DNA from 2 places in the Cytobacillus sp. T106 genome. Region 2 is predicted to be linked to the other one. Evidence: a T-box and tRNA genes for the amino acid it is inferred to sense, from the RefSeq annotation. Region 2 holds a T-box; the other holds one or more tRNA genes.
The links. A T-box is a leader RNA that pairs with one kind of tRNA and senses whether it is charged. The one in region 2 lies ahead of leuS (leucine--tRNA ligase), so its partner is inferred to be a tRNA-Leu.
Positions count from the first base shown of each region.

Region 1: it encodes a tRNA-Leu, which carries the amino acid that the T-box ahead of leuS (leucine--tRNA ligase) is inferred to sense. The anticodon was not compared.

Region 1 covers NZ_JBEUMK010000006.1:1,674-17,360, reverse strand. Annotated here, with positions in the region: gene ABU165_RS12675 (agmatinase family protein) at 1-75, opposite strand, end outside; gene hutI (imidazolonepropionase) at 77-1,339, opposite strand; gene hutU (urocanate hydratase) at 1,336-3,012, opposite strand; gene ABU165_RS12660 (response regulator transcription factor) at 3,152-4,618, opposite strand; gene ABU165_RS12655 (aromatic acid exporter family protein) at 4,777-5,865, shown strand; tRNA gene ABU165_RS12650 (tRNA-Leu) at 5,939-6,021, shown strand; gene ABU165_RS12645 (SGNH/GDSL hydrolase family protein) at 6,112-6,855, opposite strand; gene ABU165_RS12640 (DUF2188 domain-containing protein) at 6,978-7,241, opposite strand; gene ABU165_RS12635 (hypothetical protein) at 7,357-7,665, opposite strand; gene ABU165_RS12630 (MFS transporter) at 7,863-9,083, opposite strand; gene ABU165_RS12625 (fused response regulator/phosphatase) at 9,376-10,590, shown strand; gene ABU165_RS12620 (CheR family methyltransferase) at 10,759-11,550, opposite strand; gene ABU165_RS12615 (sensor histidine kinase) at 11,615-14,413, opposite strand; gene ABU165_RS12610 (H-type small acid-soluble spore protein) at 14,558-14,737, opposite strand; gene mgtE (magnesium transporter) at 14,802-15,687, opposite strand, start outside.
Region 2 covers NZ_JBEUMK010000001.1:58,616-74,302, reverse strand. Annotated here, with positions in the region: gene ABU165_RS00425 (MOSC domain-containing protein) at 1-464, opposite strand, end outside; gene ABU165_RS00420 (M48 family metallopeptidase) at 599-1,894, opposite strand; gene ABU165_RS00415 (DeoR family transcriptional regulator) at 2,328-2,549, shown strand; gene ABU165_RS00410 (pseudouridine synthase) at 2,615-3,334, opposite strand; gene ABU165_RS00405 (hypothetical protein) at 3,434-3,679, shown strand; gene ABU165_RS00400 (putative polysaccharide biosynthesis protein) at 3,745-5,361, opposite strand; gene ABU165_RS00395 (BaiN/RdsA family NAD(P)/FAD-dependent oxidoreductase) at 5,647-6,906, shown strand; gene ABU165_RS00390 (sporulation protein Cse60) at 6,924-7,106, opposite strand; gene ABU165_RS00385 (rhodanese-like domain-containing protein) at 7,204-7,509, opposite strand; gene leuS (leucine--tRNA ligase) at 7,673-10,090, opposite strand; T-box leader at 10,190-10,408, opposite strand; gene ABU165_RS00375 (3-hydroxybutyrate dehydrogenase) at 10,586-11,362, opposite strand; gene ABU165_RS00370 (GntP family permease) at 11,426-12,745, opposite strand; gene ABU165_RS00365 (sigma-54 interaction domain-containing protein) at 13,067-14,431, opposite strand; gene ABU165_RS00360 (MDR family MFS transporter) at 14,894-15,687, opposite strand, start outside.

The DNA.
Region 1 (15,687 bases), on a different contig from region 2:
ATGGACGAATTCAGGGGAGCTGCCTTCAGCCGTATTCCAGGACCAGCCGGGTTTCGTCAGCCAGCGAGTCTCCATCCTAGCCCACCACCTTTATGCCTTTTTTCCAGACGGAATGGACATGATTGACCCCGAACAAATATTGCAGTTCCCGGTAGTCCTTCACATTCCACAAGACAATATCTGCCTGCTTGCCTTCTTCCAATGATCCTATCCGGTCTTCTCTCCTGATGGCGCATGCTGCATTATAGGTTGCAGCTGTCAATGCCTCTGCCGGCGTCATCCTCATCAGGATACAGGCAAGATTCATGACGAGGGGCATGGATGTTGTCGGCGATGAACCAGGATTGCAGTCTGTTGAGATTGCTACAGGCACCCCTCTGTCAATCATCATCCGCCCTTTGGCAGCTTCCTCCCGCAAATAAAGAGCCGTTGCCGGCAGCAGGCAGGCAATTGTACCTGCCTTTGCCATCGCCTCAATGCCAGCTTCCGAAGCCTTCAGCAGATGTTCTGCCGAAACAGCTCCCACCTTGGCAGCCAGCTCTGCGCCGCCATAGGACTCAATCTCATCTGCGTGTATCTTAGGAAGCAGCCCGAACTTTTTCCCGGCCTCAAGAATCCGCTCTGCCTGTTCAGGAGTATAGACTCCCACTTCGCAGAATACATCATTGAACTCTGCGAGCTTTTCAGCAGACACCTCCGGCAGCATCACTTCAATAATATAATCAACGAACTCATCTTCCCTTCCTTTGTATTCCGGCGGCACTGCATGTGCCCCCATGAAGGTCGGGACAATATCAACATGATGCTGTTCATTCAGTTTTTTCATCGTCCGCAGCTGCTTCAGCTCGGTTTCCAGCTCCATTCCATAACCGCTTTTTCCTTCTACTGTTGTAACTCCATGAGCAAGGAAGGAATCAAGGCGGACAGCAGTCTGCTCCAGCAGCTCCTCTTCCGATGCCTCCCTTGTCATTCTAGCTGTTGCGTGGATTCCGCCGCCGCTGTTCATGATATCCATATAGCTGGCACCTTCCAAGCGCATTTCAAACTCCTGTTCCCGGCTGCCGCCATATGCTGCATGAGTGTGGGGATCGATCAGTCCCGGAGTGACAAGCCGGCCGGAAGCGTCAATAATCTCTGCATCCTTCAGGATGGCAGCATATTTTTTTTCGATTTCCCCTGCTGAAGCTGCTGCCAAAATATTATTGCCCTTGATCAATAAGCTTCCGTTTTCAATCAGTCCGAGCTCTGACATATCACTTTTTGAGCGCGGACCTTTCACGCCTGAGGCGAGAGTCGCAAGCTGAGAGGCATTTTTAATCCATAAGATCCTGCTGCTCATGCCTGGTCACTCCCCTTATCAAGCATTGGCATTCTAATACCTTTTTCTCTCGCAGTTTTCTTTGCCAATTCATATCCAGCATCAGCATGACGGACAACTCCCATGCCGGGATCAGTAGTGAGCACCCTTTCAAGGCGCTTTTCAGCTTCCTTCGTGCCATCTGCAACTATGACTACACCCGAATGCTGGGAGTAGCCCATCCCGACTCCGCCTCCATGGTGAAGGGAGACCCAAGTAGCGCCGCCAACTGCATTGATGAGCGCATTGAGAATCGGCCAATCTGAAACAGCATCAGACCCGTCCAGCATGGATTCGGTTTCACGGTTCGGAGAAGCGACCGAACCTGAATCCAAATGGTCCCTGCCGATTACTACCGGTGCACTCAGTTCCCCGCTCGCGACCATATCATTAAGAATCTTGCCGAATCTGGCTCTTTCTCCGTAGCCAAGCCAGCATATGCGGGATGGGAGCCCCTGAAACTGGATTTTTTCCTGAGCCATCCTGATCCAATTGCATAAATGCTCATTATCGCTGAACTCTCTCAGGATAGCCCGGTCGGTTTTAAAAATATCCTCAGGATCTCCTGAAAGAGCCGCCCACCTGAAAGGTCCTTTTCCTTCACAAAACTGCGGCCGGATATAGGCAGGCACGAACCCGGGGAAAGCAAAAGCGTTTTCCACCCCTTCATCTTTTGCCACCTGGCGGATATTGTTTCCATAGTCAAAAGTAATCGTGCCATTTTCCATCATATCGAGCATAGCCCTTACATGATCTGCCATGGAAGATTTTGACCTTCTGACATATTCCCCGGGGTTCCCTGATCTCAGCTCCTCAGCTTCACTAATAGTCATGCCGGCAGGGATATAGCCATTCAGCGGGTCATGGGCAGAAGTTTGATCTGTCAGGACGTCAGGCATGAAATTCCTTTGCAGCATTTCCGGTAGGATTTCAGCAGCATTTCCTAAAAGACCGATGGACAGTGCTTTTCCTTCCTGCTTTGCCTGCACAGCCAGGGAAATGGCATCCTCCAATGAATCCGTTTTCATATCCGTGTAGCCTGTTTCAATCCTTCGGTCAATTCTTGTCTCATCCACTTCTATCCCGATGCAGACACCGCCATTCATCGTAACAGCGAGCGGCTGGGCCCCGCCCATGCCCCCGAGGCCTGCTGTTACAGTAATAGTGCCTTTAAGGGAACCTCCAAAATGCTGATTTGACAGCTCGGCAAAAGTCTCATATGTCCCCTGTACAATTCCCTGGGAACCAATGTAAATCCAGCTTCCGGCGGTCATCTGCCCGTACATCATAAGGCCCTTGCGGTCAAGCTCATGAAAAGTTTCCCAATTGGCATATGCCGGCACGAGGTTAGAATTGGCAATCAATACACGCGGAGCATCACTATGCGACTTAAAGACGGCTACGGGTTTGCCTGATTGGACAAGGAGGGTTTCGTCATTTTCCAGCTTCTTTAGCGTCTCTACTATAGCATCAAAGCTCTCCCAGTTTCTGGCCGCTTTCCCGATCCCCCCGTAGACGACCAGCTTATCAGGCATTTCTGCTACATCCGGATCCAGATTATTCATTAGCATCCTCAAGGCAGCTTCCTGCTGCCAGCCTTTTGTATTCAGTTGGTTCCCCCGGTATCTTTTCACTCTCTCAGCAGCTGTTTCCATCACTATTCCCTCCTGTTATAGTTTCTTTCATTTTACTTCTGGCCAGGAGGAAATTAATTTATAATCTGTTGATATTTTTACAAATGATTGCAGTTCAAAGATACTGAGGTAGACATAATTATGATGAATTTCAAAAATTTCAATTATACTTAGTTTTCCGCCTATAGGAAGCGGGTGTGGAAGATGCAATGGATTTAAACTTGGACGAAAAATAAGAGGGATGTGAATAGCCACACATAGCCGCAATTCTTTCAATTGGCAGATCTGTCTCAATCAGAAGCCGCTTTGCCTCACGGATCCTGATCTGGTGAAGCCTCTCGCGGAAGGTCAGTCCTTTCTCGGCAGCAAACCGCCGGCTCAATGTACTTTTATGTATTCCCAGGGATTCCGCACAATCTGATAAATTCCAGCCCTCGTTCCAGTAATTTGACTCTATTAGTTCTTCGGCTATTTCAACAGCCGGGACAGGATCAATAGCTTTGCGGCTATATTCCTCAAAAAGCCTGGCCGCAAATTTCTCCAGTTCATTGACAATCTCATGGATGGTCGGCGAATGGACAATCTTCTGAAAAACACGGTGGTAATTTTCCTCCAATATATCCGACTGCAGCTGATAGGTTTTCATATATCTTCTCGCCTGAGCAAGCACACTTGTCAGCCGGACCCTCACCAGCTCTGGATCAGGATATGGGGATTCAAGGGCAAGGAACTCCCTTTCACACCACAACCGAATGGCTTTTACGTCTCTTTTTTCAAGCATTTCTATCCATTCCCTCTGCTCGACCGGTGTCAGGAGAGGGTCCATTTCCTTTGTTAAAGACGGATGATTTTCTGAAATGATAATGTCATAGCCTTCAAAGAAGATCAGTTTGGTCAGCATCCGTACATGCTGGTAGGTATCCTTCAGTGATTGTGGTTTCCTGGTTTGATATACGATAACAGCAAGCGGGACAGGAAAGCTTTTTTTCCAAACCGCCATGAATGAGTGGAACTCGTCCAATGCCTCTCCTCCATATGGTGAAGTGCGGACAAATAGGACGAACTCTGACAAGGCGAACACTTGGCCGGCTTTAGCCGCAGTGCGGCTGCTCAATAAGCTGTATAATGACTCAAGCGCTGAGCTGTCAGGCGTCAGGAAAGCAGCCATGGTCAGACCCCTCTCCTCCTCCCCATTTGTGACAAACAAATCCGGATAGCCGGGTTCCTGTAATTGCGCTTGTCCGGCTTGCCCCTGCTCCGGCGAGTTCCTCAGCTCATACCTGATCTGCTGGACAGCCCTGATCAGTTCTGAAGAAGAAAAGGGCCTGAACAGCACATCCTCTCCCCTGTATTTAAGTGCGCGGTAGGCTGTCTGAAAAATCCTTTCAGAGGATATCCCCAGCCAGCATAATCTTTTACTCTTGAATTCTTCCGCTTCTTCGCCGGAGAATTGTTCCCAGCTGTCCATATTGATAATGACCAGTCCCGGTGAACCGTGTTCGATGGCAGCCAAAAAATCACGAATGTTTTTCCAAACCCTGAGATCTATCCCGCTTAAATGGGATTCCAGCACCCAGCGTATCCCCTGAGCCTCCAGATCATCTTTCGGAACTAAGTGAATGAGCATTGGAGCACTCCCTTCTCTGCCTCTCATGACATTTGCTTTGTATGATTGGACTACTTGCCGGCAATCCGGCTCTTCGTTATTTTCCCCATAGTGCATGGGATTTGCGATATAATATATATATCATGAAAATATCCAACACAGTTAAAGAAGGCAAAAAAATGAAAGCATATCTATTTAATTTTGCAGGCGGGAGGATTGTCAAAACCGGGATTGCTGTTTTTCTAACAGCCTTTATCTGCCATTTGCTGGATTGGCCTGCAATGTTCGCTGTCATAACAGCCATAGTAACAATAGAACCAACAGCTGCTGACTCGATAAGGAAGGCATTCATCCGCCTTCCCGCTTCTGCCATAGGAGCAGGTTTTGCCGTCTTTTTTGCATTTCTGTTCGGAGACAGTCCGTTTTCGTATGCATTCGTTTCCCTTGCAACCATCATTGCCTGCCATAGACTGAGGCTCTATGAGGGCACCGTTGTCGCTGTGCTCACCGGAGCTGCAATGATCTCAACTGTTCACGACCATTACGCAGCTTCTTTTTTCATACGTCTGGGCACAACCTGCACAGGCCTGATCGTCTCTACTTTGGTCAATATCTTTATCATGCCTCCGCAGTATTCTAAGACTATTACATTGGGAATAGACTCAGCTTTCGAAAAGGCTTCCTCTATTTTAATGACGGTATTCACCCATATCTCAGGTTCCCCCCGTGATAAAGCAGGAGTTCTCGAGGATTTCCAGAACCTGTCAAGGGATACGGACAAAATTGAAAAATTGTGCCTGTATCAGAAGGATGAGTGGAGGTTTCACCGTTTTACCCGCAAAGAAATACGGTGCTATAGACTTGAATACAAGAAATTAATTATTCTCCGGCAATTGATTTATCATATTGGCAACCTTGTTTACCTGCCAAAGTCCCGCTTTAGCCTGGATCTGAAAACCAATGCTGCGGCTATCCCGGTAATGGAAACCGTTTCATTCATTTTCAAGGATAAAGGCTTTATGCCGGCTGAGGATTATCTGGAGCAAGTAAATGCGCTCACACAATGGTTCAATGAACAGAAAGAAACATTTGCCCCGGCTGATTTGCAACCGCATCAGCATCATCATATCTCACCTGCGGCTGCGGTTTTATATGAGATCCTCTCGTTGCATGATCTTGCCGAAGAGCTGATCCATATCAGGTCACTTGAGGAGCGGAGTAAAGAGCTGCTTCAGCTGGCAAATGATACAGCCAGTGAAGGCAGATAATTTTTTAAAAAAAATATAAAAAAATAGTGTACAAACATAATTATTATGCTATAATAAATTCAGTTGCTAGTAAGCGGTTGTGGCGGAATGGCAGACGCGCTAGATTCAGGTTCTAGTGGGGGCAACCCCGTGGAGGTTCAAGTCCTCTCAGCCGCATAAAAGATTCACTAAGTAAAGCGATTTGCAGATGCAAATCGCTTTTTTCTATTCTTACAATAAAAATAAAGGCCAGCCCACGGGCTGCCCTTATTTTTCTGTTACAGAAGTTAAATGCATAGTATCCATATTGCCGGACTGCATAAAGGCTGCAAGATAATTGTAAATCTCTGCCCCAAGGATTTTGTAACCCCATTCGGTCAAATGGATTCCATCGGCCGAAATTAATTCTGCCAGGTCACCCGCCTGTTTTAATGCAGATCTTACATCGATTTTCAACACATTCAGTTCATCCGCAATTTTATTCAGACTCTGATTATATTTTCCATGCCAGTGCTCTATCCCGCCAACTCTGCATATCCAGCCGCTGATCTGTGAACTGAACTTGCCTGAAATATTCTCGTAATAGCGGACCGGATCAAGCGGAGGCAGGGTCAGGAGAATGGGAGTGATCCCGCTGTCCTTTACTTTCTCTATCATATATCTTAGATTGTCTGCATATTTGTCCAGCGGAACTGAAGCCCTATGTTCGCCGCCCGGATTTTGCGCGACCTCTTCCCATGAAAAATTGCAGTCATTGCCGCCAATGCTGATGATGGCAAAATCAGGTTTCTCATCAGTAACATCCCGTTCAAGCCTTGACAGCAGAAGATTCGAATTATCATTAAAGACACCTTTGTTCAACACTTCAATATGCAGTCCCGCTTCACCTGCACTATTATTTTTGAATAGCTCCTGGAGAACCGCTGGATAATTCTTTTTTAAGATTCTCAGCCGCCCTTTTAGGTAGGACACTCCGCGGGTTAGACTATCACCAAAGCAAACTATTTTCATGATGGACACCCTCTGTATTTCAAACTTTATTTTAGAATAGCATATTAGCCCGTTTAAAACGAATACGGTGTTCGGGCATTCCTCAAAAAAAAGGCTCAGCCAGGGGCTGAAGCCTTAAATCCTTATTGGCGGTAATTCTCCTGGTCCTCTATCCTTCCTTCATCATTATGGATAATAGCCATTGTCCCCGCTTCCTTCGCCATTTCCTTTGCCTTGTCCACAGCTTCGGACTTGGAGCCTGTTGTCAATTCCGGCTCATCTTCGCCTTCCTTTTTTACAGCCCAGCCTTCTTCATCATTTGGCACAACATGGAAATTCGCTTCATCTGTCCCTGCACGATCCTGGAAATACTGATTGCGGTCATCGCTGTTTTTATTATCTGCCATATGATCAGCCTCTTTCATTTAAATTTTTTATCCACTACACTATTACCCTTTCATTTTTGAAAAAAACACAGCCGGCACTATTCCGTCAAAAGAAAAAAGCCAATCAAAAGACTGGCTACTTCTTTTCGACACGGATCAATCCGTCCCTCATATTGTCTTTCTCAAAATAACAGACTACTGTATCCTCTTTTTTTATGATGATGTTCTGATCCAGGTCATCCAGTGTAAAAGAAATGCCCAATCCATCAGCAGACTTCCCATAGTATGTCCCTTCTTCAACCTTGGTAATTTTATATTCAAAAGAAACATAGTCTTTTTTCTCTTCTACGTTGGCATTTGTCTTTTTTGCATCGAAATCGAATGAGGAAATCAATACAAATAAAACAGCAGACAGCAGTGATAAAAGAATTAATCTTTTAGCCATATGTATCCCCCCATGGACATAGTTTAAGCATCAGAAATTTTCAGATTGACGCATTCTGCTTTTCTTTTCCCTGATTTCCTGCTGCCAAAACCATAATGATGAATTTTGAAGTTTTTATCATACTGCTGTTCCTGCCTGAAGGAAAGTGTCAAAAGACATAGCAGTGCCTATTTTTATAACAAAAAAAACTGGGCCTGCTATTGCAGTGCTCCAGCTTTTCCATTTTTACCTGTATCCTCTTTTTTAAGAAATATAAGATACATGATCATTGATAGCAATACTGATATTGCTGCAGTTAAATAAATGCTGCCATAGCCGAACCAGTGGCTGATCTGCCCGAATGCCATTGCTCCAATCCCTACACCAAGATCAAAGAAAGAAAAGAATGTTGCGTTGGCCATTCCCCTCCTGTTCCTTGGTGCCTGTTCAATCGACCATGCCTGCAGAGCAGGCTGCACACTTCCAAATCCGAATCCATAGAGCACTGCAGCGAGATATAAAATGCCGGTGCCCGGCAGCCATGAAAGCAGGACCATAGCGATTAATATCAGAAGAGCGCCTGGTACAAATATAGCTTTATGTCCCTTTAAATCATAAACCTTCCCGGCAAAGGTCCTTGTCAGCATAATGGATAGAGCATAAATAAGGAAATACCATTGAATTCCGCCGATGCCCTTTTGAGCTGTATAGAGCGGGAGGAAGGAAGCAATGCCCCCAAAAGTGACAGTAATAAAAAACAGCAGGACGGATGGTTTCAAGGCGCTTTTCTCATAAAAGTCCCATTTTACCGGAGTTGCAGCGGCCTGGCTTTCTTCTACTTTTTTATAGCGTATCCGTGATGAAAGTAAAAGAGCGGCACCGCCAAGAGCAGCACAAATTAAAAACAGCTGCTTGAATGTCAGTATTCCTGCAAGGGTGAGTCCCAGCGAAGGTCCAAGAGCAAGGGCGATATTGCCTGAAAGGCCATAATAGCCCATACCCTCCCCCCTCCTTTTAGGCGGAATCAGGTCACTTGCAATTGTCCCGGAAGCAGTAGTGGAAAATCCCCAGCCCACGCCCTGGATAATCCGTAATAGAAATAAAAATATGATTCCCGGTACGAACCCGAATGCTCCCACTGCAAGAATAAAAATAAAAAGGCCGAGCAAGTAAACCCAGCGCCTTCCTTTTGTTTCAAGAGCATGGCCGGCATAGGGCCTGAGAAGCAGGGCAGAAAATGTGAAAATACCGACCACGAATCCAATCAGCTGGTCGTTGCCTCCAAGCTCTTCGACAAATAAAGGGATGGTAGGCAATGTCATCTGAAAGCCTAAAAACACAAAAAAATTGGCAATGCAGATCAAGACAAAATCCCTTGTCCAAATTTTATCTGCACCTGAATCCTGCCGGAGATCCACTTTGCTATTTTCTTCATCCATAAATGGTTCTCCTCTCTATGTAAAAATCACCCTTTATTTTACAGCAATCATGAGCAGCTGCCTAATAAACGGCCTTTCTATTTTATATTTTGTACAGCAGCATGAAACTATAACGGAAATTCCGGGAAAATATGTTTAGCAGCCGGAAAAGACGGGTATATAATGCGGAACGGTTTCCTGAACCGCTGTCATACATAATACTTTTACAGGTAATTGCTTCCCCGGCCTGTCTGAATTAAAACTGTTTTATGAGGAGCTGAAAATGCTCCCTTTCCTAAAGGAGATAGTGAGAATGTCAATTTTAATAGTGGATGACAACCAGGTGAATTTGTTTGTAGTTGAAAAAATTCTCAGGAATGCCGGCTATGAAGACTACCGGTCATTTACCTCGGCTAAAGACCTGTTCAAGCACTTGGAAAACGCGGGGCCCGCTTTTGCCCAAAACACCGCGGATGTCATCCTGATGGATATTATGATGCCTGAAATGGACGGGATCGAAGCATGCAGGCGCCTCCAGGAGAATCCGCTGTACCGTGACATCCCTGTCATATTTGTCACCGCCCTTGAGGATTCCCAAAAGGTAGCAGAGGCACTGGATGTAGGCGGCATTGACTACATAACAAAGCCTATCAATAAAGTGGAGCTTGCAGCCAGATTAAGAGTAGCTTTAAGGCTTAAGGAAGAAAAAGATTGGCATAAAGAGCACGAAAAGAAAATAAGGGATGAATTGGATCTTGCTCAGCAGGTCCAGCATAATCTTTTGAGCGAAATGGTTCAGGAGGATCACATACATATTAATGCTTCCTATATTCCGGCTTTTAAACTGGCAGGAGATATGTATTATTGGCATAAGATTGATGAGAACAGGTATGCTGCCATTGTTTTGGATATGATGGGGCATGGCATTTCAGCCTCCCTTGTCTGCATGTTCATCTCTTCTGTCCTGAGGGACGTTATCAGGAATTTCAGCGAGCCTGAAAGAGTAATCAAAGAGCTGAATAAATGGATGGTTATGCTTGAGAAAAAAAAGAGCGGACTCCACTACTATTTTACAGCTGTATACCTGGTGATCGATACAAAGAAAAAAACAGTAGAATACGTTAATGCCGGGCATCCGCCATGCTTTGCCCTTGTGGATGGTCGGGAGACAGTTCCAATGAAAAAAGGAAGCTGCGCCATTGGCTTTTGGGAAAACATAAAAGTCGAAAAATCTATCATTGAATACGAAAAGAGCATTCAAATCCTTTTATATACCGACGGGGTGATGGAAGCCATTGAACGGAAGTTTGAGGATGGCATTCCCTTGCTGGCAGAGGCTGCGGGCAGGAAATGGGACAAAGAAACAATTGATGCGCCCATTAATCTTGTCATCCCAAAAGAGCTCCAAGCATGCCAGCCGGACGATATGTGTGTCGTCATGATCCAAGCCAAGGCGGAAAGCGAACAGGTGCTGAAGCATCCGGCCATTGAAGCCGCACAGAAATATTCTGCTGCCGGGCTTGCTTAGAGAGATGCAGACTGGCCAGCAGGGCTGCACCCAATAAATTACCATGGGTTGCAGCAAAATGTCCTGTCCTGTCCCAAAACTATGTAAAATATCAAATGGAAGGGCGGAACCATCATTGGTTCCGCCCTTCTTATTCTGAATTTCTGCCTAACGATTCAGGCAATCTCCTTACTTTTTCGTATATAATCTCTCTTTGCCATCAAACTCCGCATAATTTTCCTTTGAACGTCCGATTCTCAGCGTTTCTTTGTTTCCAAGTCCCAGGAACCCGCCAACAGAAAGACTCTCATGAAATAGGTCAAGGACATCCTGCTGCAAATGAGGTGTAAAATAAATCATTACATTTCTGCAGATGATGACATGAAACTCATTGAAAGAGCCGTCAGTCACCAGGTTATGCTGGGCAAATATCACATTTTTTACAAGCTCCCGGTGAAAATAGGCATTGAATTCGTCAGTAGAATAATATTCTGAAAAAGCCCTCTTCCCTCCCGCCTGGATGTAATTCTTAGTATAAGTCTGCATCCTGGCAAGGGAAAATGTCCCGCTCTCTGCCTGTTTTAAAACATTTTCGTTTATATCGGTCGCATAAATCCTGGTTTTGCTGCCAAGTCCCTCTTCTTCCATTAATATTGCCATAGAATATGCTTCTTCCCCTGTAGCACAGCCTGCATGCCATATCCGGATTTCCGGGAGAGCTCTGAGACGGGGTACAACCTTTTCACGAAAAGCTCTAAAAAAGGACGGGTCCCGGAACATTTCTGTCACACTGATGGATAAATCGTCCAATATTCTATTAATGAAGCCTGGATAGTGCAGGACTTTCTCAGTGAGCCTGCTGATTGTCGGAATCTGCTCCAGCCTCATTCTATGCTGTATCCTTCTTTCCACAGAGGAGCGCATATATTGGCGGTAATCATAGCCGGAAATCAGGTAGACCGCCTCAAGGAGCAGATCCATCTCAATTTTTTCCCGTTCGTCCGCCTTAAGCACATCCTTTTTCACACATATGCCCCTTTCCAATTTACTTTGAAGCTTTTGTCAGCCACACCCGCATGACGGACAGGAGCTGATCAAGCTTCAGGGGCTTGCTGATATAATCGGATGCACCTGCATCCAGACATTTCTGCTTGTCCCCTTTCATCGCTTTTGCAGTCAATGCAATGATCGGCATTTGTTCAAGTCCATCCATGGATCTCAGCCGCTGCATTGTTTCATACCCATCCATAACAGGCATCATAATATCCATCAGAATAATGTCAATATCCCTTTTCTGCCCGACCATTTCCAGGCATTCCTGCCCGTTCTGCACTGTGGTAACTTCCATGCCCTCAGCTTTAAGCGCTTTTTCAAGCGCATAGATATTGCGGTTGTCATCATCACATATTAGCACAGATTTATTCTTAAAGATATGACGGATTTCCTTTGAAATTCCCGCAGGAACTTCCGGTTCCTCCACACCCGTGTCTGTAATTGTTTCTTCTGCGGCAGCCGAAGCGGCTATTTCGAGGTGTGCTGCAGTATGCTGTTCTTCCTCAAGGCCATTAGGAAGGCTAGGTATAAACAGTGTAAAGGTACTTCCCTTCCCTTCCTCGCTATCCACGAATATCCAGCCTCCCAAAAGCTTTGCAAATTCCCTGCATATGGAAAGGCCAAGCCCTGTGCCTCCGTATTTCCTTACAGATGCACCATCTCCCTGCTGAAATGCTTCAAAGATGATCGACTGCTTGCTTTCAGGAATGCCTATTCCTGTATCAGACACTTTTATCTCTGTCCAAAAATCAGTTTTTGATTTTAAAGGCAGATTTTTTGTCTTTTCAGGATCAGCAAGATTTACTTCGATCGAAACAGAGCCCTTCTCTGTGAATTTAAAGCTGTTAGAAAGCAGGTTCTTGATAATCTGCTGGAATCTTTGCTGATCAGTATACATGATTCCGGGAAGGTCTTCAGCAATTGAAATATTAAAGTCCAGATTCTTCTTTTGTGCAAGGTGGCTGAAATTATATTCCAGATAAGAAGGCAATTCGCTCAAATTCATCTCTTCAAAGAGCATATCCAGCTTTCCGGCCTCAATCTTAGATAAGTCCAGGATGTCATTAATGAGAGAAAGCAGGTCTTTTCCTGATGAGTGGATTACTTTAGCTACTTCCTTTTGCTCCTCAGGTATCTCTTCACCCTGCCCCTCTGACAGCATTTCTGACAACAGCAGGATGCTGTTCAGCGGGGTTCTGAGCTCGTGCGACATATTGGCCAGGAATTCAGATTTATATTTTGAGCTCAATAACAGCTGTTCTGCTTTTTCTTCAATATCCTTATTGGCCTGCTGCAGATCCCGGGATTTTTTTTCTGCATCTCTTGTTCTTTCTTCAAGCTGTTCATTGATCATCCTAAGCTCTTCCGATTGCGACTGCAGCTCTTCTGACTGGACCTGAAGTTCCTCAGACTGAGTCTGGAGCTCTTCTGACTGTACTTGGAGCTCTTCTGTCATCATCTGGGATTCTTTTAACAGCCGCTCGATTTCCATTCTTCCGAGCACACTGTTGACTGTAATACCGAGCGTATCCAGCAGCTGTGTCAGAAGCTTCTCTTCAAGAGCTGTGAACTCCCTGATGGAAGCAAACTCTACGACTGCAGTGACATTCCCTTCAAACAGGACCGGGGCAATCAGTATGCTTTTAGGCTTCATTTCCCCAAGTCCGGAACTGACAAGAGAGTAGTCGTCGGGAATCTCCTTCAGCACCCTGGTCCGCTTATCCAAGGCTGCCTGTCCGATGAGTCCTTCGCCAAGGTAGAATTCCTCCCTGCCAGCATCTTTTCCATCTCCCGCATAGCTCGCCTGCTTAAGGAACTTCATGTCCCTGCCTTCGCCATTGCGCAAATAAAACGCCCCGGCAGAAGCATCCAGAATAACAGCTGCTTCTGCTATAAATTTTTCTCCCAGCGTCCTGATATCCGTTATATCCTGGTACATCGTAGCGATGTCTGCAATATTCGTCTGCAGCCAATTTTGTTCAGATATATGTTTCGTATAGTCTTTTTCTTTTAAACTATAGTCTTCAAGCGATGCAGCCATCTCATTGAAAGCAAGACCGATTTCGCCTATTTCATCCTTTGTATTAATTTCTACCCTGGGAAGGGAAGAAAGATCGGCATAATTCACCCGGGATATGACATTGATTATCTTTTTCAGGCTCATGGATGTGCTTCTAATCACCCAGAAAGCCGCTGCCACGACAGCAGTAAGACAAAGGATGGACCCTGCTATAATGCTGATTATCATTTGATCATATGTATCACGCGACTTCTCCACTGAAGCACCCATCAGGCTTTCCTGAAAAGCACTGAAGTCAGATAAGTCTTCACTAAGGCTGTCTCTCTGCTCCTGACGGCTTTCCATAAGCCTCCGCAAATCTGCTGCAGGTACATCACCATCCAGCGCCCTTATCAGATCATCCTCTGTGTTGATCAAGGCGGAGTATTCAATCTGGATCTGCGTGAGCAGATCCCGTGCCTCCTCACGATTGAGGCGGTCCTCAAGAAATGCTATGCCCTGCAGAATTGCGTTTCTGTTTTCCTCAATTCTCTCTTTGCTTTCCGCATCGGCAGCCTTTTCACTGTTAATCAGCTGCAGAATCACCTGGTCAGACTGGGTAAATCCCTGCCTGATTTCACCAGCTGTTTTAACTTTTTCATATCTGTCCTCAGTGATTTCCCTAAGGTTGCTTCTCATCCCATTCATAAAATAAACTGTCAAGAATAGGATCGCTGCCACAAATAGCATAATGATCCCAAAACCCAGGAACTGTTTCTTTCTAAAACTCATAATTTCCCCCCTAATTCAGCACTGAATGCCTATAAATAGAAAAGCGGACAGAATCCGACCTCTTTTTATACCCTTTCTTTTATGTTTCAAACATCTTTTTAAGAAAAAAATAAAAAAACCGCTCACTTTTGAGCGGCGTCCATCTTATTTTTCCAGTAATTCTCCAATTTCTACTGTCGACCTTTCTTCAAGCGGACCTCTCAAATGTACTGTTGCAGTCCGGCCATCTTCATTGAGGCTGTCAATCCATACTGATGCGCCATTATAAGTGACTTCAATGTCTGCAGATGAAGAAAGGATCTGTTTCACACGGTTTGCGTTCAAAGCAATCCCTCCAAAAAAGTTTTGTCGGTTTAGCATTTCGCAGCTGGAAGATATTTATTCCTGTTCACATCAGCTTTGATATAAAGGCAGTTGCAATGCCGAAATAAACGAATAGCGAGATAATATCATTCAAGGTTGTAATCAAAGGCCCGGAAGCCACTGCCGGATCAATATTCAGCTTATAGAGGACAAGCGGCACTATTGTCCCCGCTAGAGTTCCTATAATCAAGGTGATAATAAGAGAGCCGCCAACCACCAGGCCCAAAAATCCATTACCCTGCCAGATATATGCGATCACAGATATCAGAATGCCGCAAGTCACCCCAATAATAATCCCGACAGCAAGCTCCCTGAGAATCAGCTTTGCTGCAAGCTCCCGATCAACATCTCGGCTGATCAGCCCCCTTACAACAACTGCGAGAGATTGTGTTCCTGTATTCCCTGTCATCCCGGCTATCATCGGCATAAAGAAAGCCAGTGCAACCACCTTGGAAATCGTCTCTTCAAAGCTGCTGATGATCGATCCCGAAACAAGTCCGATAAATAGCAGCAGAATCAGCCATGGCAGCCTCCGATAGGCAGCCACGAAAGCTTTAGTGTCAAAATCAATCGATTTTCCGGAAGCTGAGAGCTTTTCAATATCCTCTGTAGCTTCCCTGATAACCACATCAATGATATCATCCACCGTAATGATGCCTACAAGCCGATCATTCTCTTCTACTACAGGCAGTGCCAGGAAATCATAGCGTTCAATCAGCATGGCTGCATCTTCCTGATCCGTTTCCGCATGAACAGAAATCACCCTGCTGAACATAATATCCCTAATCTGTTCATGAGGCTCTGCTAGAATCAAATCTCTGTAAGAAACAACTCCTGTCAAACGTTTGTCTCCATCTATCACATATAAGTAATTGATTGTTTCCGAAAATACAGCAAAAGATTTCATTTTT
Region 2 (15,687 bases):
ATAATATTGGCCCGGAAGCGCCGGTGATCAACTTCTCTGCCCCGCATTTCACCGAGCTTTCTCAATGAAGCGGCGGAAACGAGCTGCAGATGCTCCTCTTCTATTGGACCTAAAGGTACACTCTTTGGCGAGTATTGAATCTGCTCAGTTTTTTTGCCTGTGAGGCTTTCTAAATAACCTGCTACGCGGGGATCGCCCCATTTGGCGCTACTCCCGTCAGGCATTCTGATGATGACTGCCGGAAACATGTTATCCTGTTCCTTTCCTGCAAAACGCGCTGAAAATGTGGCCATCTCGGGAGCCTGGGTAATGGTCAGAAATTTCCCGGGCCTCGACGTGTCCAGGAAAGCATGGCTCCTGTCTCCATATAATCCGTAAGACATCAGCCGCGTCTCTGCCACACTTTCACCGCCAAAGGATTTGACAGGGTGCCTGATGATTTCTTTAATCGTTCCCACCTTCATATCTCTCTCCCCTTTCCCGCTGCTTTTTTCCATATTATAGCACGGTGTTTGTTCAGACGGCAGACAACGCTTACTCGAAAAACTCATGGTAAGCACCAAAAAACGCTGCTGAACTCTTCAGCAGCGTTCATTTCTTATTCATAATAAGGCTTAAGCACTTCCAATACTTCAGGGTTTCCGTATTCCTGAGCGTAATCATAGGCTGTAAGGCCCTCTGCATCTGTATATAACGGATCTGCCCCATATTCCAGAAGCAATTCAGCCATACTGGCATCATCTGCAAAAACCGAGCTCATTAAAGGCGTTGTGTCATAGGCATCCACTGTATTTGGATCAGCTCCGTGTTCTGCCAGGAGCCGGGCGGCATCGGCCTGTCCGCTGTACACGGCCCAGTGCAGGGCAGTTGAGCCTTCACTGTCAGCAGCATTAATGTCAGCTCCATTCCCAATCTGGTTTTCAATAGAGGCGAGGTCACTTGTCTCTGCAGCCTCCATCAGAGGCGTAATTCCTTCCACTTCTTCTACTGGTCCATCAATTGGCATATCTGAGAGCATATCAAGATTTTCGATTCCTTTTAAGCCAAACCATAGCCCTGTTCCGGCAAGGGCCAGAAAGAGCACAGCTGCGATAGAACCAATCCAGACAGTACTTTGCTTCTCTTTAAGCACCAGTGCCGTTTCCGGGGCAAAAAACTGTGCCAGTGCATGCAGCCTTTTCGGAAGATGCGGATGAGTGGAAAGCTTCTCATTCAGCCATATGAAAATGCCCTGCTCCGACTCGATCTGTTCCATATAGGTTTCCTGGTCGACCTTCTTATATAATTCTTTCCCGATGGCAAGCATTGTCAGCGCATTCCTGGAAGCTTCATAAGACTCAGTATAGTAGGCAGCATAGCGGTCACAGGTATACTCGCAAGCTCTTAAATACGCATTTCCCAAAAATGGCACCCACAGAGCAGGCAGCAGGAGGAAGCTGACTGTCACATGCCTTCGTTTCAGATGGGCAAACTCGTGTGCCAGTACAAACAATACCTCCTTCTCCGCTTTCTGCTCAATCAATTCAAAAATACCAGAATACAGCACCACCATATTTTTTCTGAAAAACCTGGCTGCAAAAGCATTGAGAACCCCTTCGGATTCCACAATATAAATATCCGGGACTTTCGCAAGCCCCATCTGCCCGGCCACTGAAACCGCCTTTCCATACAGCTCTGGGAATTGCTTTTTCCCAAGCTTTACACCGTTCCTGCGGATTCCGGCCATCATCAGCCCGTGGAGAATGATGGTGGCAGTCAGCAAAATGGCCAGCATGATAATGCCAATAATAGTTATAGATAATAGCAAATACGTAAGGATGCCGAATAAAATGACAAAAGCAAAATAGAGACTTTCTTTTCTGTGTACGAGCTGTTCACGCAACGAATGATTCAAATAATTCCATCCCCTTCAGTTATCTGCATAAATTACTCATTGATTATAATGAATTTCCCCATTTGGGAATACAGGTAAATAGGCCCATTAAAAAAAAGCTGGTAAACACATATGCAGATACTTAAATGCATAGAGATGTAAAGAGAGCCAGGCATCATGCAAGTTTCTGATCAGGCAGGCACCAGTATGGAAATGGAGCCAATTCCAACCAAAATGTGTTAATCTTTTGTAAATTCAAGTATTAAAGTAGCATTATCAAGCAAGAAAGAGTACAATTATTGTAGAAGTATGACATCTAGAACATTCTTTAATGATTAGAAAAGGAGTTGTCTGGGGAAAAGAAAACTACATACCTTGAAGACATGTTTCTTCATCGAAGCTGTCGGTTGCAGGAATTTGCCAAAGGTTTGAAAAAAGGATAGGGAGTGGTTCTTTGAAACCTTCGACTAACCGGATGTTAAACCGCATTAAAGCCGTCTACATGTTTATTTGTAAGCGCGGAACTGTAACAACTCAGGAGCTTGTAGAGGAATTTGGTATTACTCCTCGCACCATACAACGAGATTTGAATGTCCTGGCCTATAATGATTTAGTCATCAGTCCGAGCAGAGGAAAATGGACGACGACGCAAAGAAAAGTTAAATTATCATCGTAAATACAGTCTCCCGGGCTCGGGGGATCCATAAACAAAAAAATCGCCCTTATCAGGCGATTTTTTTGTTACTTCACTTCATATTCCATCAGAGACTGCAGCTCTTCCTCTGTCAGCTCCCTGTACTCACCAAGCTCGAGCGTCTCATCAAGCCGCAGCGGCCCCATCGAAAGCCTCTGCAGATATACCACTTTCTTCCCTACAGCTTCAAACATTCTTTTGACTTGGTGAAACTTTCCCTCTGTGATCGTCAATTCGATATCAGACCGTTCTCCGGACTTCAGGATATTGAGCTCTCCCGGCTTTGTCGCATAGCCGTCATCCAGGATGACTCCTTTGCGGAAGGCAGTGACATCTTCTTCCGTCACTTCCTGGTCTATGACTGCAAAATACGTTTTCGGCACATGCTTCTTTGGGGAGAGCAGGCGGTGGGCCAGCTGGCCATCATTCGTAATCAAAAGCAGACCCTCCGTATCCTTATCAAGCCTTCCGACCGGAAAAGGTTCAAAGATCAGATCCTCTGCCTCAAGGAGATCAATGACCGTTTCATCTCTGTTATCTTCTGTTGCTGAAATGACGCCCGGCGGCTTGTTCATCATCAAATAAATAAATTCCCTGTATTCGACGGTTTCTCCGTTTATACGGATCAGATCTTTTTCAGGATCGACATGCTGCTTGGCATCTTTGATCTTTTCATCATTGACGGTCACCGAACCGTCCTTAAGCAGCTTTTTTACCTCTTTCCTGCTGCCGTATCCAAGATTGGCCAGCACTTTATCAATTCTCATCCTTCTTCCTCCTTAAAAATTTCAGTCCCGGGACCACTGCTTTTATCATAGACTGCACTATCTGGTTATTTACCTGAGTATAGTAGAACTTTTTACAAAATGAAAGGAGCGCTTCTTATTCACTATTTTCCCGTCTGCCCTTATCCCCTGCACCCTGTCTTCCGTACATCTCCTTCTTTTTTATCCCAGGGAGATGCCCAGATTCTGCAGCGCGTCATCGAGCTTGAACGCACCGTCGAGCAGCTTAACAAACAATGCAGCCGGTTCAACAGGAGGCTGAACCGCATTGAGCGCAGGCTCGGGCTCGGCGGATCCGCCCCAATCTACTATAATCCGGAGCTCTAGCACCCCTTCACGGAAAAAAATGAAAGGCCCCGCTTCGTGCTGCGGCGGCCTTTCGTTTGGCTTTATTAAAAGCGGAGGCGGAGCTTCTGTTTGATTTTCTCCACTCTTTGTCCAAATAGGAAATAAACAAGCCTTGTTCTGAAGGCCAAGTAAAAATAGATGGCTGCTCCAATGCCTGCACAAATGAAAATGATGATCAGCGACTGGATGGTAGAAGCCGGAGACAGGAATAATGTCAGCAGTTTATAGGATACTGCAGTTCCGGCAAACATGAATGCCGTGAACAGGATGATCAGCAGGCTCCTTCTGACGACCAGGCGGAATGGATATTCCGCATAGGTCCTGATGACATATAAATTGATCAGTATGGCTGCAGTGTATCCAAGGGTTGTAGCCAATACTGCTCCCTGTGTTTCCATCAGCTTGATGAGCGGAATATTCAGGCTCAGCTTGACGAGCAGACCGACAAGCAGGCTCAGAATCGTGAATCTCTGTTCATTGATGCCCTGCAGGATCGCCGCTGTAACGGAGAACAAGGAAAACAGCATCGCCACCGGGGCATACGTTCTCAAAACCTCTGTACCCAATTCCTTATGCTCGTAAAAGACAGTGAAAACCGGCTCAGCCAGCAGTGAAAGCCCCGCTGCGGCAGGCAATGTAAGAAAAAGGAGCACCTGGAATGTCTGGTTCAGCTGCTTGTTCAGGCTCATACGGTCATTATCTGTGAACGCCTTCGTTATGGCAGGGACAAGCGTCAGTGAAAAGGCCGTTGCCAGCGACACTGGGATGATCACCAGCTTATGCGCCTGAAAGTTCAGCACCGCCAGTGATGACTCAGCCTGCCCGGCAAGGCCAATTTCTGCCATCGCCCTGTTGAATGTGAGCTGGTCAATGATTTGAAACAAGGGGTTGGCAAGGCCGACAAAGATAAATGGTGCAGCATATATGAGAATTTCTTTATACATATCCTTCAGGGAAATATCCATCGTCCCTTTGTCTTGAAGGAGGAGGTCATCCAAATGGGATTTCCGTTTATACCAGTACCAGAACAGTACCGCAAGGCTGCCAATTGCTCCTATGAATGCAGCAAAAGTTGCCACGCTGACAGCTTTGACCAGGCTTCCGCCCATCCAGTTCAGGACAATATAGGCACCGGCAAGCAAAAAGACAATGCGGACAATCTGTTCAACAACCTGTGACACGGCAGACGGTCCCATCGATTGATGGCCCTGGAAGAATCCTCTGATTAAACTCATGAACGGGACAACAATCAAAGCAAAGCTTACTGCCCTGATGACAGTAATAACATCACTGACACTGGAGTCCAGATCAGAGTCAGGAATGAATAATTCTGCAAGGACCGGGGCCGAAAAAAAAAGAATTAAAAATGAGAAAATCCCGCTGCAGAGCATGACGACAAGGCCGGACTTAAAAAGCTTTCTGCCGACAGCATACTCTTCAAGGGCATTATACTTGGCGATAAACTTGGAAACAGCAAGGGGGATCCCCGCTGTAGCAATGCTGATAAAAATCGTATACGGAACATAGGAGTACTGGTATAAAGCACTTCCATGGTCCCCTACAATCCGGTAGAACGGTATTACATAAAACAGGCCCAGAACCTTTGAAATAATGGTTCCGAGGGTTAAAATAAAGGTACCTCTTAAAAGCTTAGATGACATATAATCCCTTCCTAAAAAGAAAATCTTGCTTCATTCATCCATGCGGCCGGCATCATGCCGCAAGACCGCCAATTTTATCAGTTTCTGTCGAAATGTAAACACACTATTAGTAGTTTACCCTTCTTTCGCCCCCAAAGCTACTAGATTGCCGGGCGTCCCACCAGAAAAATACGCAGATCGGGCAGGCCCCGCCAGATTAGACGTGTTCCCCCTGAATAAATTTGCCTTTCCCTTCCGTTTGTACTAATGTTAAAAAAGCAAAAAGTAAATAAAGTTGGTGAAAAAATGTACGATGTAATTGTAATTGGAGGCGGTCCATCAGGCCTGATGGCTTCGATTGCGGCGGCAGAAAAGAGAATGAAAGTCCTTCTTATCGACAAGGGAAACAAACTTGGCAGAAAGCTCGCCATTTCAGGCGGAGGCCGCTGCAATGTTACGAACCGCCTGCCCATCGATGAGATCATAAAGCATATTCCCGGCAACGGCAGGTTCTTATACAGCGCATTTTCTATTTTCAGCAACGAAGATATCATCAGCTTCTTCGAGGATATGGGCATCCAGCTGAAAGAGGAAGACCATGGCAGGATGTTCCCTGTCACAGACAAGGCCCAGTCGGTCGTTGATGCGCTCCTTTCAAAAATGAAGGAGCTCCGTGTCGAGGTGAAAACCGATTCACCGGTGGAGGATATTTCTTATGGGGAGAATGGGCATACAGTATTTCTGAAAAATGGAGCAAAGTATGATGCCAGGTCGCTGGTTATTGCGGTGGGAGGCAAGTCAGTCCCGCATACCGGTTCTACAGGGGATGGCTACGCATGGGCGGAAAAAGCCGGACACACGATCACCGATCTGTTCCCGACAGAGGTGCCTGTCACTTCTTCTGAGCCATTTATAAAAAATAAAGTTCTGCAGGGGCTTGCTCTCAGGGATGCAGCTCTAAGTGTCCTGAATCCTAAAGGCAAGCCCCTTATCACCCATAAGATGGACATGCTCTTCACCCATTTCGGCGTAAGCGGCCCTGCCGTCCTGAGATGTTCGCAGTATGTGGTGAAAGCGATGAAGAAGTGGGATCTTAAACAAGTCGTATTAAGCCTTGATGCTGTTCCGGACCGGAAGGAAGAGCCGTTATTCCAGGAAGTGTCCTCCATCATAAAGGCTGATCCAAAAAAGAGCATTAAAAACATCCTGAAAGGACTTTTGCCGGAACGCTACCTGCTGTTCCTGCTCGATTGGAATGAAATCGATCCATCTGCTCAGGGCGGGACCATTTCGCATGAAAAGATCCGCCTGTTTGTAAAAAGCTGCAAGGCATTTCAATTTAAAGCCGATGGCACCCTTCCGATTGAAAAAGCATTCGTCACTGGCGGCGGTGTATCCACAAAAGAAATCGAACCGCAGACAATGGCCTCCAAGCTGATGCCCGGCCTCTATTTTTGCGGTGAAATCCTGGATATCCACGGCTATACCGGCGGCTATAACATCACCTCAGCGCTGGTGACAGGCAGGCTTGCCGGTTCCAATGCAGCAGAAGCTGCGTCCTATTAAAAAAACGGCCCATCTGTTCAGGACCGGTAAACAACCATGGCGGAAAAGCAGTAAATTTGTTCTTCTTCCTCTTCCTGGATGGCTGCAACATTATATTTAATATCGATCAGCCTGTTTTCATCAATCCGTTCCAGGAAATGGTTCATATCCTTTTCAAGATCTTTTTCATGCTCATGGTCAAAGAGCTTCACTTTAATCAACTTTGTCCCTCCTCAATTGCTTTTTTAAGAGTATGGACGAAATATTCAGAAACTATAACCATGATAAAAAGCTGCCTGCGACAGGCAGCTTTCTTCTTTACTTCGTTTCGCCTTTCCATTCGAGCATTCCGCCAGCCATATTGCGGACTTTATAGCCCTGGTCCTGCATGTAATAGCAGACGTTCTCACTGCGGCGGCCGGAGCGGCAGATAAAAATATATTCTTTCTCATCATCAAAATAGTCCATATTGGCAGGAATATCTCCCATCCTGATATGCTTGGCGCCGGGAATCATGCCCTGCTCCACTTCTTCGTCTTCCCTTACGTCTACAAGCTCGAGCTTCTTGCCTTCCTTCAGCAACTGTTCCAGCTCTTCTGTTGTGATAATTTCAATATTTTCCATCTATGACACCCTCTCATTAATTCGTCTACCCAATATGATTAGTATAAACAAAGGAAGTAAAATAAGGCAAAAAACTGGTTCCATTGATGACAGTTTCTATCGCAATCATCTTCCCTGCCTTAAAAAATCCCCCGTTTCTCGCTGAAACAGGGGATTCCTTGCTTTAGTTGGCTACAATATTAACAAGCTTTCCTGGGACGGCAATGACCTTGCGGATTGTTTTGCCATCAATCTGCTCCTGGATTTTATCATCATCCATCGCAATCTGCTCCAAGGCTTCACGTCCCGCATCAGCAGGCACCATTAGCTTCGCTTTAACCTTGCCGTTGACCTGGATGACGATTTCAACTTCATCATCGACCAACTTGGCTTCATCATAAGCAGGCCAAGCTTCATAAGAGATAGTGCCGCTGTGGCCAAGCTTCTCCCAAAGCTCTTCTGCGATATGAGGGGCAATCGGCGACAGCATTTTAACAAAACCTTCAATATAGCTTACCGGCAGTGTCTCTGCTTTATAAGCTTCATTGATGAATACCATCAGCTGTGAAATGGCTGTATTGAACCGCAGCCCCTCATAGTCTTCTGTTACCTTTTTAACTGTCTGATGGTAGGCTTTTTCAAGGCTTGATTCCGGCTCTGCATCCTTTATTCTGCTGTGCAGGTTTCCATCAGTGTCAATCAGCAGCCTCCAAACACGGTCAAGGAAGCGGCGGGCTCCGTCCAAACCGTTTGTTGACCAGGCAACAGAGGCTTCGAGCGGCCCCATGAACATTTCATACAGGCGCAGTGTGTCGGCCCCATGTGACTCGACGATTTCATCCGGATTCACTACATTGCCTTTTGATTTGCTCATTTTTTCATTGTTCTCTCCAAGGATCATCCCCTGGTTGAACAGCTTCTGGAACGGCTCCTTGGTAGAAACCACACCGATATCATACAGGAACTTATGCCAGAAGCGTGCATACAGCAAGTGCAGAACCGCATGCTCGGCACCGCCGATATAAATATCAACCGGAAGCCATTCTTTCAGCAGGTCGGCATCAGCGATCGCATTTTCGTTTTTAGGATCGATATAGCGCAGATAATACCAGCAGCTTCCCGCCCATTGCGGCATTGTATTGGTCTCACGGCGCCCTTTTTTGCCTGTTTCAGGATCTGTCACATTGACCCACTCATCAATATTGGCGAGCGGTGATTCTCCTGTTCCGGATGGTCTGATTTCTGTTGTTTTCGGAAGCATCAGCGGCAGCTCTGATTCCGGTACAGCAGTCATTGTGCCGTCTTCCCAATGGATGATCGGAATCGGCTCTCCCCAATAGCGCTGGCGGCTGAACAGCCAGTCGCGGAGGCGGTAAGTTACTTTCTTCGTCCCGATGCCCTTTTCTTCAAGCCACTCAATCGCTTTGGAAATGGCCTCTTCCTTCTGAAGGCCGTCAAGGAATCCGGAGTTCACATGCTCCCCGTCGCCTGTATACGCTTCTTTTTCGATATCTCCGCCTGCCACAACTTCCTTGATCGGCAGGCTGAATTCCTTCGCAAACTCATAGTCGCGCTCATCATGCGCAGGAACGGCCATGATGGCCCCGGTTCCATAGCTTGCAAGCACATAGTCGGCAATCCAGATCGGCATTTTTTCGCCGTTAACAGGGTTGATGGCATAAGCGCCGGTAAATACGCCTGTTTTCTCTTTCGCCAGATCTGTACGCTCAAGGTCGCTTTTGCTCTTCACTTTTTCAAGATATGCTTCGACCGCCTCAACCCGGTCTTCAGCCGTAATGCTTTCAACAAGAGAATGCTCTGGTGCAAGCACCGCATAAGTCGCACCAAACAGCGTATCAGGACGGGTTGTAAAGACGGTGAATGTCCCTTCATGGTTCTCAATGCTGAAGGTCACTTCTGCGCCTTCAGAACGGCCGATCCAGTTCCTTTGCATGTCCTTCAGGCTTTCCGGCCAGTCAAGCTCTTCCAGATCCTCAAGCAGCCTGTCGCCGTAAGCCGTGATTTTCAGCATCCACTGCTTCATCGGGCGGCGCTCTACCGGGTGCCCTCCGCGCTCACTCTTGCCGTCGATTACTTCCTCATTAGCCAGGACTGTTCCAAGTGCCGGGCACCAGTTGACAGCCACTTCGTCAATATAGGCAAGCCCTTTTTCATACAGCTTAGTGAAAATCCATTGTGTCCACTTATAATATTCCGGGTCCGTCGTGCTGATTTCCCGGTCCCAGTCATATGAAAATCCAAGCGATTTGATCTGGCGGCGGAATGTATCGATATTTTTCTTCGTGAATTCTGCCGGATCATTGCCTGTGTCCAGGGCATATTGTTCTGCCGGAAGCCCGAAAGCATCCCAGCCCATTGGATGGAGTACATTATAGCCCTGCATCCTTTTTACACGGGACAGAATATCTGTCGCTGTATATCCTTCCGGATGCCCGACATGAAGTCCGGCGCCTGAAGGATACGGGAACATATCAAGCGCATAAAAATTGCTTTTTCCCTTTTCCTCGCCCATTTTAAATGTTTTATTGGCTTCCCAAGACTTTTGCCATTTCTTTTCAATCTCCCTGTGATTGAAGCTCATTGTGCTTTCCTCCTGCATAATATGAATTTTTCTTTTGGGGAAAGGTTTTGCCGGTCTGCTTTACAGCGAAAAAGACCATAAAAAAACCCCTCATCCCAAAACAGGGACGAGAGGATATGTATTCTCCCGCGGTACCACCCACATTAGCGGCATTGCCGCTCTCTTCATTCATCCTTAACGCGGAAAACGGCAGGCATTACTGTGGTTCACACCTGCAACTCCAAGGCGAGTTCATGACAGTCCCGGCTGGCTTGCACCTCCCGCCAGCTCTCTAATGAGCGGAACTACATCATTACTATTCCTCATCATAGTTTTTGCTTTAAAATATATAAAGCTATTGTATTAAAATTCTCCTTTGTATGCAAGTATGCTCTTCAATTAGAAAAGTTATACTTTTCAATGTATGCAAAGGCTGTGCTCTCGTGCAAACAGCTTCACTATTCTTTGTGATGGCAAATAAAAGACGCAGCAGCCTTGCCGGCTGTCTGCATCTTTTCATTGCACTGTATATCCCCCGTCAATAACAACGGCCTGCCCCGTTATGCCTCTCGCATCTTCTCCAGCCAGGAAAAGGGCATAGGCGGCAACTTCTTCTACTGATAAAAGCCTTTTCTGGGGAACCAGAGGATAAAGTACTTCTTCGAGTACCTTTTCCAGCGGGACTTTTCTTGTAACTGCCAGGTCCTTCAGCTGATTTCGGACAAGCGGGGTATCCACATAGCCTGGGCAGATGCTGTTCACGGTGATTCCATAGGGCGCAGCTTCAAGGGCAGCTACTTTTGTCAGCCCGATGACCCCATGCTTGGCGCTGTTGTAGGCAGCCTTCCCTGCAAACCCGACCAGGCCATTGATCGAGGCCATATTGATGATCCTTCCAAAGCCCTGTTTTTTCATAATCGGCAGACTATGTTTGATGGCAGTGAAAGGAGCCGTCAGCATGACCTTAAGCATAAACTCAAATGTTTCTGTCGGAAAATCTTCAATCATGGATACATGCTGAAGTCCCGCATTATTGATTAGTACATCTAATCCCCCAAATTCTTCAACCGCAGAATGGATGGACTTTTTGATTTCTTCTTCAAGTGTCACATCGCATCTCAGGCCCACTGCCCTGAACCCTTCTGCCCTCAGCTGCTCTGCAGCTTTTTCAACCTGTTCTTCCTGAATATCTGTCAGGACAAGATTAGCTCCTTGCCTGGCAAAGTTTTTTCCTATCTCATACCCTATCCCCTGGGCAGCCCCGGTGATAAGAACTGTTCTTCCTTGCACCATTTCTTTTCTCCTTCCATAAAGGAAAGGAAGGGATTGGATAAATCTCTCCCTTTCCGAAAAATGTTATATGCCCAGTCCAAGCGAGAATAAGAGGATTGCCAATGCCAGGCCGAGCAGAGGTACGATGACGGTCACAATGCCGACAGCTCCATACGCATCCTGGTGGGTCTCTCCGCAGATGGATCTGACTGTGGTAACCACATAGCCGTTATGCGGCAGGGAATCCAGAGCACCTGATGAAATGGCCGCTACACGGTGCAGTGCTTCTGGGTTGACTCCCATATCCATATAGTGCGGCGCAATCAGCGGCAGGGCGATTACCTGGCCTCCGGATGCGGAGCCAGTCATCCCGGCGATAACACTGACCGCGATTGCTCCTCCGATCAAAGGGCTTCCGGGGATATCTGTCATAAAGTCGACCGCTGTCTGGAACGCAGGCACTGCCTTGGCCACCCCGCCGAATCCTACGACCGCGGCGGTATTGCCGATGGCAATAAGCGCTCCAAGCGTCCCCTCGGAAACAGCATTCCAGAAATTCCTGAAGTACTTCCTGTTCAGCAGATAAGTAGCGATGACTCCACCCAATAAAGCAATGATAAGTGCGGATTGTGCGAGTGAGTCATGAAAAATAAAGGCAATGACCAGCACGACTGCCAAAGGCAGGACTCCCATTACAGGATGCGGAAGTTCTTTTTTCTCGGCCACCGGATCTGTTTCCCTGGAAATAAAGGTTTCACCCTTGCTGACGGCTTTTGTAATGATCCTTTTCAGCCACCAGTAGCCGAAGATCATCATAAAGACTGCGACAATAAGGCTGACCTCCCAGCCTGCATACGGGGATGTCCCCAAGTGTTCGATCGGGATCCAGTTCTGGATTTCAGGAGATCCCGCAGAAGTCATAGTGAAGGTGACCGACCCAAATGCAAGGGCGGCCGGAATGAAGCGGCGCGGAAGATTGGCCTGCTTAAAAAGGCTCAATGCCATCGGATAAACGGAGAAAGCTACAACGAACAAACTCACGCCACCATAAGTCAAAACTGCACAAGAAGCTACTATTGCAAGGACAGCGTATTTCATTCCCAGCTTTTCAACAATTAATTCAGCGACACTGTCGGCTGCACCGCTGTCTTCCATGACTTTTCCAAAAATGGCGCCAAGCAGGAACATCAGATACCAGGATGTTACAAACCCTGAAAAGCCCGACATATAATTTCCTACCAGGTTGGCCTCCCCCTCGCCCGCCAGCTGCGGAAATAATGGCATCCCGCTCAACACGGCAACAAACAGAGCTGAAAGCGGCCCGACAACAAGCAGGTTCATGCCCCTCATCGTCAGGAATATCAGGAGGGCAAGCCCACCTACCAATCCAATCATACTAAGCATTCGTTTTCCCCCTTATTTATCTCCTTATTTGAAACCGTTTACATTTAAATGGATAACACCCTCCCTTCTTAAGATTTTGTCTGCCCATATTCCAATGCAAGATATGTGCCAAGTGTCCGAATAAGCAGCAGCAGGTAAAGGAGGCTATTCTGCGAATTTTTTTCCGGATTTCCGGAAAAAAAGTTTTTGCCTATAAAATTTGCGGAGGTTCTGGATTACTAGATAATCGCCTTCAATAAACACGCAAGAGAAATCTTTATCTTCTTTTCAAAAAAAAACAAAAGTCCGGAAGACCGGAATATTTTCCGATTTTCCGGACTGCTAGATTTCCAGCCCGTATTTTTTCACCTTTTCATAAAAAGTCGACTTGCTGATGCCCAAAACCTTAGCAGCTTTCAGCTTATCATCTTTATACTTTTCCAGGCTCTGCGCCAGGACTCTCTTCTCTGTCTCTTCAAGGATTTCCTTCAGTTTGCTCGTCCCAATCGGGAGAATGGCCCTTTCCCGCAAATATTCTGGAAGAGACCCTTTCCGGATTCGTTCATCACTGGTCAGGTAAATGGATGCTTCCATCACATTTTCTATTTCCCTTATGTTTCCCGGCCAGCTGTAGGCCTGAAAAATCTGGCGCACCTCTTCATCAATACCCGTTATTCTCTTTCCTGACTTTTTAGTAATTTTGCCTGTAAAATAGTCGACCAGCTCTTCAAGGTCTTCCATTCGCTCTCTAATGGGCGGAATGAAAAACGGAACTACATTTATTCTGTAAAACAGATCCTCCCGGAACCGTTTTTCTTCCATCATTTTCTCCAGAGGCCTGTTTGTCGCGGCGATGATCCGGACATCGACTGAGATAGGCTTAACAGAGCCCACTGCCTCGACTTCACCTTCCTGAAGGACGCGAAGAAGCTTAACCTGCATATTGAGCGGCATATCGCCGATTTCGTCCAAAAATAAAGTCCCACCATGCGCCAGCTGGAACTTCCCTTTTTTCCCGCCCTTTTTCGCCCCGGTAAAGGCTCCTTCCTCATATCCAAAAAGCTCGGATTCAAGGAGATGCTCCGGTATCGCACCGCAATTAATTTTGACAAAAGGCTGATGGCTCCTGGCGCTGAGCTGATGAATGCTGTGGGCAAAAAGCTCTTTTCCTGTCCCGCTTTCACCCCTGATCAGAATGGATATATCGCTGGAAGCGATCATTTTGACTTTTTCCTTCAGGCTGGCAATCTGCTTTGATTTCCCCAAAATATCCTCGAGGCTGTATTTCACCCCGCTGTCGATATGCTGGATATAATGCTGGATTTTATTCAGCAGGCTTTTGACATGGCTGTTCATCTTCATCCATTCCTGTGTATCGCGGAAAAAGACGGTTCCGAATGCGCCGATGATTTCTCCTCCTGACATGATCGGCATCCTGTTGGCAATCATATAATTCCCTTTTATATACTGCAGATCTGCCACTTCTTCTTTCCCGGTCGAGGCAACGATATGCATTCTTGTATTTTCGATCACTCCGGTCACATCCCGGCCGATTACTTCATCGCGTTCACAGCCGATAAATTCGCAATAATTGCGGTTGATATAGATGATTTTGCCTTCCTTATCGACCACTACCAGCCAGCCGAAAGCATTTTCAACAATCGTTTCCAGGATCTCGTATGGAAGCTCCATTAATGTTTTATTCATCTGCTTCTCCCTTAACTCTAATCTTACTTGAATTTTATCACATTTTTCTGATAATAAAGGAGGGAGGATAAAAAATTGGGACAAGCTGGTTTGGCATTTCCTTTTGTATACCCTTCTCTAAAAGAAGGGTTGGCGCAGTCATGCAGTCTGTTCATTTCCGTTCCAGGCACTTCGCTTTCCGCGGGGCGACGCTGAGCCTCCTCGCGCTGCGCGCTGCGGGGTCTCAGCATTGCCGCTGCAATCCCGCAGGAGTCTACGTGCCTTGCACTGCAATGAACAGGTTTATTTAAACTTTGATGGCAGTTAGAACCGCTTTGGAAGAATTCAAGTAAAATTTCCCCCCATCTTATCGCCTGCCTTTGTAAATAAATACTTCACAGAACAATTGGACAGATTGAATGTCAGAAATGTGGGTGAAACATGGAATAGCACAACCAAATAAAAAGCGCCGGAATCCGGCGCTTAGGATGCACGAACAGTCATTTCTTCCGACTGTTTTAGCTTTTTATCATACATGATGGTTGTAAAGATGGAAATGACCAGCAGTCCGATCAATACGGAGAACAGCATGCCCATCCCATTTAAATCTACAAGGATTCCTCCAAGAAGCGGCCCGATCATCCGGCCGCCGGTCGCCGTACTGTTGACGATTCCCTGGTAGAAACCTTCCCGCCCTTTTGGGGCAAGATCATTGGCGATAGTCGGCACAGCCGGCCAAATGAGCATTTCACCGATTGTGAGAATGACCATGGAAGCAATGAATGCAGAGAATTGCTCAGCAGAAGCTGCCAGGGCAAATGAAACGATGAATATGATGATCCCGGTAATGATCTGTGTCTTCAGATTCTTGCCGATTTTTTTCAGAATTACATTTAAAAACGGCTGTCCAAGGACGATAAGTGCTCCATTGATTGTCCACAGCAGGCTGTATTGCTTCAGGGAAATATTAATTTCCTGTGTATAAGCCGCAATCGTGGACTGCCACTGGACATAGCCGACCCAGCACAACAGATAGCCGGCACAAAGGATCAATAATGCGTACAGCTTGGCATGGTTCTTGATCCTTTTGTTTTCTTTCAGGACAGATGTCTGGTTTCCGGAAATCGTCTGGATCCCTTTATACCCAAAGACAGCTATCAAAAGGAAAATGATATACATCAGTGCATTCGCAAGAAAAATCAATTGGAAGGAATATGAGGCGACAAGCCCTCCAAGAGCTGCTCCAACCGCGACACCCAGATTCTGAGCTACATAAA